Regions from separate parts of the Rahnella sp. EDr1-12 genome, predicted to be linked through region 2. Evidence: predicted binding sites of a transcription regulator. Region 2 holds the regulator's gene; each other region holds the start of a gene.
The links. Region 2 encodes Fur, which represses iron uptake genes when iron is present. Its sites were predicted from a motif close to ATAATAATGAGAACNACTATCAA; they were not measured.

Region 1: a site for Fur is predicted at 1,488-1,510, ahead of ACO0U8_RS12645 (Nramp family divalent metal transporter). Genes of this name have one in related genera too.
Region 3: a site for Fur is predicted at 1,878-1,900, ahead of ftnA (non-heme ferritin). Genes of this name have one in related genera too.

Annotation. Positions count from the first base shown of each region.
Region 1 is NZ_JBLZNY010000002.1:721,943-725,225, reverse strand. Features, by position in the region: gene ACO0U8_RS12650 (NupC/NupG family nucleoside CNT transporter) at 1-1,142, opposite strand, end outside; gene ACO0U8_RS12645 (Nramp family divalent metal transporter) at 1,552-2,781, shown strand; gene ACO0U8_RS12640 (DUF2502 domain-containing protein) at 2,852-3,277, opposite strand.
Region 2 is NZ_JBLZNY010000001.1:1,057,804-1,061,086, forward strand. Features, by position in the region: gene ACO0U8_RS05015 (methyl-accepting chemotaxis protein) at 1-361, opposite strand, end outside; gene fldA (flavodoxin FldA) at 780-1,307, shown strand; gene fur (ferric iron uptake transcriptional regulator) at 1,622-2,077, shown strand; gene chiQ (ChiQ/YbfN family lipoprotein) at 2,215-2,556, opposite strand; gene chiP (chitoporin ChiP) at 2,570-3,283, opposite strand, start outside.
Region 3 is NZ_JBLZNY010000001.1:669,827-673,109, reverse strand. Features, by position in the region: gene pip (prolyl aminopeptidase) at 438-1,394, shown strand; gene ACO0U8_RS03085 (DNA polymerase III subunit theta) at 1,427-1,657, opposite strand; gene ftnA (non-heme ferritin) at 2,064-2,570, shown strand; gene copC (copper homeostasis periplasmic binding protein CopC) at 2,707-3,093, shown strand; gene copD (copper homeostasis membrane protein CopD) at 3,097-3,283, shown strand, end outside.

The sequences.
Region 1 (3,283 bases), on a different contig from region 2:
AGCGTTGAGCCGTACAGCAATTTCAGGCCGAAGCGTGAAACCACGTTGCCCTGATGTTCGTTCAGGCCTTTGATAGCCCCTGCCACGATACCAATCGAGGAGAAGTTAGCGAAGGACACCAGGAACACGGACAGGATACCGACGCTGCGTGGTGACAATTCAGCCGCCACTTTCTGCAGATCCAGCATCGCCACGAACTCGTTGGAAACCAGTTTGGTTGCCATCATGCTGCCCACCTGCAAGGCTTCGTGGCTTGGAACGCCCATCATCCATGCAAACGGATAGAAGACATAACCCAGCACGCCCTGGAAGGTGATACCGAATACCACGTCGAACAGCGCATTCAGGCAGGAAATCAGTGCGATGAAACCAATCAACATGGCTGCAACGATGATCGCCACTTTGAAGCCGGCGAGGATATATTCACCCAGCATTTCAAAGAAGCTCTGACCCTGGTGCGTGTTACCGATCTGCAGGTCTTCTTCCGAATCAACTCTGTAAGGGTTGATAAGAGACAGTACGATAAAGGTACTGAACATGTTGAGCACCAGCGCAGCCACGACGAAACGCGGTTCCAGCATGGTCATATACGCACCCACAATCGACATAGAAACAGTCGACATTGCCGTAGCGGCCATGGTGTACATACGTTTTTCAGACATCTTGCCCAGAATATCTTTATACGCGATAAAGTTTTCTGACTGACCCAAAATCAGGGAACTGATGGCGTTGAAAGATTCCAGTTTTCCCATGCCATTAATTTTCGACAGTACCGTACCGATGATACGGATGACGAAAGGCAGTACGCGAATGTGTTGCAAAATACCGATCAGTGCGGAAATAAACACGATCGGACACAAGACTTTCAAGAAGAAGAACGCTAATCCCTTATCGCTCATGCCCCCAAATACGAAGCCGGTTCCTTCCGCAGCGAATCCTAATAATTTCTCAAACATATCTGAGAAGCCTTTCACAAAACCTAAACCAATAGATGAGTTCAGGAAGAAATAGGCTAAAAGGACTTCGATCACTAACAGCTGAACGATGAAACGCAAACGGATGCTTTTACGATCACGGCTCACCAGTAAAGCGAGTACTGCGACAACGGCCAACGCTAATACAAAGTGCAAAATGTTAGACATGGGTGCTCCAAATTAGAGGCAGGCTATATTTCGACGGACATTCTATGTAACGCGTACATTTAAAACGTGAAGTCGCTTGCAAATATAGAAATTGCAGACATGAATTGCAACAAATCCCATTCCACCACACAAAAAATCAAGATGTTAAGAAAAATAGGCACAATTTGCTTTCTTGTGCTAGCTTTATCATGTGCCGTAATGCGTTCTAAATCTGGTCAAACAGCCTCTGTTTTAGGAAAGCGCGCGCGCCCGGATTGAGAAAGCCGGGCGGGCGAATAACCACTCAGTTATCACGTCGTCGCTTACTGCCTATCAGAATCATCGCTCAAATTTTTCTAAATGCACTTGATAATCATTATCATTTAGACGATATTTGTGTAAGCGTAATAATTGTAGGGGTTAATCCATTATGTTTAACAGCCGGACCGAATCTTCAGGCCGCGCATCCAGAAAGATGAAATTTTCGCTGATGGGACCGGCCTTTATTGCCGCCATCGGTTACATCGATCCGGGTAACTTTGCGACAAACATCCAGGCCGGGGCTTCTTACGGTTATCAGCTGCTGTGGGTCGTGGTCTGGGCTAACGTCATGGCGATGTTGATCCAGCTTCTTTCTGCCAAACTGGGTATCGCCACCGGCAAAAACCTGGCTGAACATATCCGCGATCGTTTTCCCCGTCCGGCTGTCTGGGCTTACTGGGTGCAGGCTGAAATTATCGCCATGGCGACCGATCTGGCGGAATTCATCGGCGCGGCGATCGGTTTCAAATTACTGCTCGGCGTGTCGCTGTTGCAGGGCGCGGTGCTTACCGGTATTGCCACCTTTATTATCCTCGGTCTGCAAAAGCGTGGACAAAAACCGCTTGAGCTGGTGATTGCCGGTTTGCTGCTGTTTGTGGCTGCGGCGTATATCGTCGAACTCTTCTTCTCGCAGCCCAGCATGCTGGCGCTCGGCAAAGGGATGCTGATCCCTTCTCTGCCCACCAGTGATTCTGTTTATCTGGCTGCCGGTGTGCTCGGCGCGACCATCATGCCGCACGTCATATATTTACACTCCTCACTGACCCAGCGGGCCGGTAAGGCATCGAAAGAACAGCGTTACTCTGCTACTAAGCTGGATGTCGGGATCGCCATGACCATCGCCGGTTTTGTGAATCTGGCGATGATGGCGACCGCCGCTGCCGCGTTCCACTTCAGCGGTCACAGCGGTATCAGCGAGCTGGATCAGGCTTATCTGACACTGCAACCGTTACTCGGCCATGCCGCCGCTACCACTTTTGGCCTGAGTCTGGTGGCTGCCGGTTTGTCTTCAACGGTAGTGGGTACCCTGGCGGGGCAGGTGGTGATGCAGGGCTTCGTGAAGTTCTACATTCCGATCTGGGTGCGTCGCGTGGTCACCATGATGCCTTCCTTTATTGTGATCCTGATGGGGCTGGATGCGACGCGCATTCTGGTGATGAGCCAGGTCTTGCTGAGTTTCGGGATTGCGCTGGCGCTGTTGCCGCTGCTGGCGTTTACCGGTAACCGCCATCTGATGGGTGAGATGACCAACACCAAAACCGTGCAGTGGGCAGGGCGGGTGATCGTCCTGATTGTTGTCAGCCTGAATCTCTATCTGCTGTTCGGCATGCTGAAATAATCACTGCATCGCTGCAAAAAAAACGGGACAGCGCAAACTGTCCCGTTTTTTTATCTGTGATCTTCGCGGATTAATGGCGGTGATCGCCATGACCCCGGTGGTCACCGTGTCCGCGGTCCGGGCCGCGACCTCTGTCATGACCATGACCCCTATCCGGCCCGCGGCCAGGATGATCATAATGCGGACGCCCGTAATAGCGCGGCGGAGGCGGACGATGATGAGAGCGGTTATCCCACCAGCCGCGATCGCGCCAGCGGCCGCCATCCCAGTAATAGCCGCGATGGCTGCGTTCACCGTAGTAACGCCCGCGGTGATTGTTCCACCAGCCCGCATCACGCCAGTCATACCCATCCCAGTAATAACCACGACGGTCGCGGTCACCGATATTGATTGAAAGCCCAGGCGTGCTCAGGCTAAAGCTGCTGGCCTGCACAGCGGGCGCTGCGGCAGGAAGCAATGCGAACAATAATGTACCGAACAGTAAAGGCTTAATCATGATGCC
Region 2 (3,283 bases):
GTAATTCCTGAACCGCTGAATCTTCCAGCCCCGGATGCGGGGCCGCTTTGAAATCCGCCTGCGCCTGCGTCAGGGCTTCAAGGGATTGTTTTGCGGTATCAAAAATTTCCGGCCCTTTGGTCGGATCGGCCTGAAGCTGCGACACCGCACGGCTTAAGCGGGTTACGGTACGAAAATACTGATCATTTCCTTTGCTGATCAGCGCCATATTGTTGACGAGCTCAGAACTGTTGCGGGTGTTTTGCGTCAGCGTATTCAGTGAGTTGACGGTGTAAAGGGATACACCCGCCCACATAACGCAGAAAACGCCAAGAATGGTTAATAACGCGGCCCTGATGGTGATATTTTTTAAAAACTGCACGATATGCCTCTCTCGAAACATGACTGTTTCTGGTCTGAGGATTGAGGGGGATGCGGAGAATCAAGACAAGTAACCATCAGGCAAGTGCCCCAGGACATGTTTGAACACCTCTCCGGGCATCGATTTCTTTATTATGTTGAGATTGCTCTCGCATCATCTATCGGCGGGACGTGCTTAAAATTTAGTATTGTTAAGATATATTTCTTCACTTTGCTTTTAACCCCGTCAATTTTGAGGATTTTATCTGGATTAAAAGCACACGAAGGCGATACCACTTAAAAAGATTGCCCGATAAACTTATTCGTCAGTTAAGAAGGCGAGCAGAAGCATATTCTCCGCCTCACGAGTTTGCTATTATCAGCACTATTATTGCCTGCAATGTAGGGCTTATCATTGAGAACAAGAGGTTAGACATCTTATGGCCGTAGTAGGAATCTTCTTTGGATCCGATACAGGTAACACCGAAAACATCGCAAAAATGATCCAGAAACAACTGGGTAAAGATGTTGCAGAGGTGCATGACATTGCGAAGAGCAGCAAAGAGGATCTGGAAAAATTCGATATTTTGCTGATCGGTATTCCAACCTGGTATTACGGTGAAGCTCAGTGTGACTGGGACGACTTCTTCCCAAGCCTGGAAGAGATAGATTTCGAAGGTAAGCTGGTTGCGCTGTTTGGTTGCGGCGATCAGGAAGACTACGCAGAATATTTCTGTGATGCGCTGGGCACCGTGCGCGACATCATTGAGCCACGCGGCGCGGTGATTGTGGGTCACTGGCCAACCGAAGGCTATCACTTCGAAGCATCCAAAGGTCTGGCAGATGATAAACATTTCATCGGACTGGCTATTGATGAAGACCGTCAGCCGGAATTAACCAATGAGCGCGTTGACGCCTGGGTTAAGCAAATTACTGAAGAATTGAGCCTTTCAGAAATTATTGGCTAAAAACCCTGTTGGCCCTGAGGATTTATTCTACAATTGAAGGGCCAAACTATTACTGAAATTAACAATTTAGCCACAACAAAATTGTTACTTTCGGTGGTATCAAGGTACACTGAGTTCATCTGTTTTTTCTATCGATCAAGTCGTTGCATTGTCTTATGTGACTGGCATTTAGTGATCTTTATTAACAGGCTATCGTTTAGGGGATCGGCACACTTCCGTTAAAAGAAGGATCCTAATCGAAGAATTTTGTGCCGCTGATGCCACAGGCTCCATGCCTCAACTTGATTAGCACATAGTAACAGGACTGAATCCGCATGACTGACAACAACACCGCACTGAAGAAAGCCGGCTTAAAAGTCACGCTTCCGCGCCTTAAAATCCTGGAAGTGTTGCAAGCGCCGGAAGGTCATCACGTTAGTGCGGAAGATCTGTACAAACAATTGATTGATATGGGTGAAGAGATTGGTCTGGCGACGGTTTACCGCGTTCTGAACCAGTTTGATGACGCCGGTATCGTGACCCGCCATAACTTCGAAGGCGGCAAGTCCGTGTTCGAACTGACTCAGCAACACCATCACGATCACCTGATTTGCTTAGATTGTGGCCGTGTTATTGAATTCCGTGACGAATACATTGAAGGTCGTCAGCGCGAAATTGCTAAAAAACACGGTATCAAACTGACCAACCACAGCCTGTACCTGTACGGCCACTGTGAAGCAGGCGACTGCCGCGAAGATGACTCTTTGCACAATGATAAACCTGCGCAGTAATCTGCCGGGCTCGTTGATATCGACCAAAATTAACCGCTGAAAAGCGGTTTTTTTATGCCCGTTTATCAGCGATGACAGACATAAAAAACCCCGGCAAGCCGGGGTTTTCTGTCTCACCTTCAGGTGATTGATGAGGTCTACTGCACCGGCACGGGTGAGTTATTGGCTTTAATTTCCTTCCAGATTTTTCCACAATCGGCGGCGTAAGCCTGCCCGTCACCGGTTTTGCGTGCCGTCAGGCAGCGCTGGTAATCCAGCACGCGTACCGTTTCCTGTTGTGCAAACTGCTGGTGAGCTTTCTCTTCCTTCAGAACGTTAAGAACCGCCTGGCAGGATGCAAGTTTGTCCGGCGAACCTTCGGCAGTGTTGATGCAGGCGCTGTAAGCCTTACGCAGTCTGGCATCTTCAGCCTGCCCTGACGTCTGGGAACAACCGGCCAGCAATAAAGACGTGGTCACGATCAGCAGTAATTTATTCATCGACATAGTGACCTCAGAAAATAGTGAATGGAGCGATAACGATAAATTTCACATCTTTTTCATCCTGGAAGATGTTGCCGTAACCACCGCCCCAGCTCGGAATATCTGAATGGTTGTCATACTGGGTGTAATGCAATTTAAACAACGTGCCTTTGGCGCGCCCTTCCTGAAGGGTGTAAAGCGCATCCAGACTCCACGCACTTTCTTTCAGACGCTGGCTTTGGTCATAAGCCGCATTGGTGCTTGGCTTGGCATCCCATGCATAAACATAAGAACCGCCGACCGCGAAGCCCGGCAGATCCCATTTCGCCAGATCATATAAAACTCCGGCATATACCGCTTTTTCGCCGTTGGCGTTGAAGTCTGAACGGTTATCCCACCACACATCGAGACGACCATTGGACGAGGAATACGTTGGGGTCATACGCTGAAGGAAGTAGCCCTGATTCCCCTCCGCCTTGACCATCGTCCCTTCCAGACGCCAGTCAAACTGGCCGGTGGTGTAACCGAACGTCAGAGCCTGCAACCATGCCAGCCCGTCGTACAAACTGTTAGGATCGTTTTTATCACTGATGCGGTCTTCTGCACCGTAGAACTGGTAGCTGGTGGTCAGCGGGTTACCCAGCAGATCCAGTTTGTAAGAGGCTTTAGCGAAATACTGATCGACGTAGCTTTCCGCTTCGCCATAGGCGGCTTCGAGCACCAGATCATTTTTGAAGTCGTATTT
Region 3 (3,283 bases), 390 kb from region 2:
CCTGAAAAAATCCCATAAAAAAACCCGCGCTGAGCGGGTTTATTCTACGAAGTACATTGTTAAGCAGATGCTTTCTTGGCTTTTTTATCAGCCTTTTTTTCGGCAGGGGTTTTCAATGGCTTTTTCTTCGCATTCTTTTTGCTATCCATTCCTTTACTCATGATTGCCTCTCTTTAAAGCTGGTGGATTGGGTTGCCCGTCTATTTAGTGCCAAATTGGCTCAGGTTGCAAGTCCCTTCTTGTTTCTGACAGGACTTTACAGTCATGTCTTCCGGTTCATCACCGGGAGTTCCTGATGAAATTGCGTGATAAGTATGCGAACAGCATACAAAAATTCGATTTTGATGCAGAACAACTTGTCGTTGGCTGGCCGATGCGCTGTTATTGAGTTGTAAAAACATCTATCAATACTCTGGCCAAATAGAACAGGAAATGTCATGCCAAAATTAAAAGGGTTATATCCTCCGTGTGAGGCTTATGCCAGCGGCTTGCTCGATACCGGCGATGGTCACAAGGTTTACTGGGAGCGCAGCGGAAACCCGAACGGCAAGCCGGCTGTCTTTATTCACGGCGGGCCGGGCGGCGGCTGTTCATCGGTACATCGCCAGCTGTTTGATCCCAATGATTATGACGTCATGCTGTTTGATCAGCGTGGCTGCGGGCGCTCCACACCCCATGCGAGCCTCGACAACAACACCACATGGCATCTGGTTGAAGATATTGAGCGTCTGCGCAAGCTGGCGGGCGTGGAAAAATGGCTGGTCTTCGGTGGCTCATGGGGTTCCACGTTGGCACTGGCTTACGCCCAGACCCATCCCGAACACGTCAGTGAAATGGTGTTGCGCGGTATTTTCACCATGCGCAAACAGGAGCTGACCTGGTATTACCAGGATGGTGCGTCGCGCTTCTTCCCTGAAAAATGGCAGCGTATCCTCTCTATTTTATCCGAGGAAGAACGCAAGGATGTTATCGCCGCTTATCACGCACGCCTGACATCCAGCGATCGCGCAGTGCAGCTCGAGGCTGCAAAAATCTGGAGCTTGTGGGAAGGGGAGACGGTCACGCTTCTGCCTGCGGAAGGTTCGGCGTCATTTGGTGAGGATAACTTTGCGCTGGCTTTCGCCCGCATCGAGAACCATTACTTCACGCATCTTGGCTTTTTAGACAGTGATGACCAGTTGATACGTAACGTTGAGCGTATCCGGCATATCCCGGCGGTGATCGTGCATGGTCGCTATGATATGGCCTGTCAGGTGCAAAACGCATGGGACCTGGCGAAAGCCTGGCCGGAAGCTGAACTTCATATTATCGAGGGGGCAGGGCACTCATTTGATGAGCCTGGGATCCTCGATCAGCTGATTCGTACCAACCAGCAATTCGCCACCCGCCGGTAATCGCTTTCCCCTCCCGTTTGCCTAAAGCTGCGTTACTTTTGCTTCGGTTCATAAGGTAAACGGGAGAATTTATGGGATTCGCCGCGATAATGCATCACACGCTCACGAAAGTAGGTGCGCAGATGTTCAGGCTGTTGCCGTTCTACCATTTCGGCCACAACGGGCATGTTGTAACGCTCTTTGAAAGCGACCGCTGAAGCCGCCAGATCGATGTTAATCCGATCCATCTCATCTTTACTGATTTCTGCCAGATTGATACTCATTGCAACCTCCCGTGCATCTCATTTGCGCGCATTGTACCCGAGCACAACGCCGGGGTGAACGTCGTTGGCTCACTTTTATGTTCCGCTCAAAAACCCATTTTCGTTAAATGCAATTTAAGTAAATAAGAACTATTCAGGTTGTGGAAGTGATAATTATATTCATCAACATGCTTTTAATTAATTTCGCGAATAGGAATGATTCTTTTTAATATACATTTAGATGTTAATGGTTATCATTATTGGATATTTACGATAAAAATAAATCCATATATATCAATGAATTATTTTTAAATGTTGCCTGTATGGATAATAATGTGAATTGGCTGTTCTTATTTTGTATTGATACGGGCATAATGCGGGTAAATAAACACATCCGCCTGCCTTAATTATTTTATGGAGCCGCATCATGCTTAAAAAAGAAATGATCGATCAGCTTAATGAACAGCTGAACCTTGAATTTTATTCAGCCAATTTATATTTGCAGATGAGTGCATGGTGCAGTGACAAAGGCTACGAAGGCGCGGCAGCGTTTCTGAAAAAGCACTCGATGGAAGAAATGGATCACATGCACCGCCTGTTCAAATATGTCAGTGATACAGGTGCATTGCCGCTGCTGGGCGCTATCGCCGCACCGCCGGTCAGCTTCGAATCCCTGTCTGATCTGTTCATGCAGACCTATGAGCATGAGCAACTGATTACACAAAAAATCAACGAACTGGCCGATCTGGCGATGACGCTGAAAGACTATTCTTCCTTCCACTTCCTGCAATGGTATGTGGCAGAGCAGCATGAAGAAGAAACCTTGTTCAAATCTGTTCTCGATAAACTGGCTCTGGTCAGCAACACCGGCAACGGCTTGTTCTTTGTCGATAAAGATCTTAAAACCATGGCGGCACAAGCCCCGGCCGTATAAACCCGGTTTGTGATGCTCATAAAACGCAGAATGCTCCGGCTTCTGCGTTTTTTTATGCATTTATGACAAACGTTTTACATGGGATTGCGATAAAGTGGCGGCGTTATAAATTCATCATTACGCAAGCCAAGGAACTATCGTGTTGAAAAAAACCTCCTCTCTTTGCCGTGCCATGGCAGTCTCAGCCGTATTGCTGAGCGGATTTATCTCACAGCAAGCCCTCGCGCATGCACATCTTAAAACCCAAACTCCCGCTGCGAACGCCGTTCTGAGTGCCAGCCCGACCGAACTCTCCCTTGGGTTCAGTGAAGGTATCGAACCGAACTTCAGCAAAATCACCCTGGCAGACGCCGCCAAAAAAGCCGTTAAAACTGGCGCGATGACACTGGCTGCCAATGACAATACCCAGGCGGTCGTTCCTCTGCCAGAGGCGTTGACATCCGGCAAATATACGGTGTCGTGGAACGTGGTGTCAGTTGACGGTCATAAAACCCACGGTAACTACAGTTTTACCGTTAAATAAGTTATGAGTCTGACTGCACTGTTCGTCCTGTGCCGGTTTGCCCACTTTGCGTCGCTGATGCAAATTTTCGGGTTGAGTGTGTTTTGCTCCCTGCTGGCGCCTGCTGGTTTTTCGGGGATGTTACTGCAAAGAAATCAGACCCTGATGATGTGGTCCGGCGTGGTCGCCGCGATCACGTCTGTCGGAATGT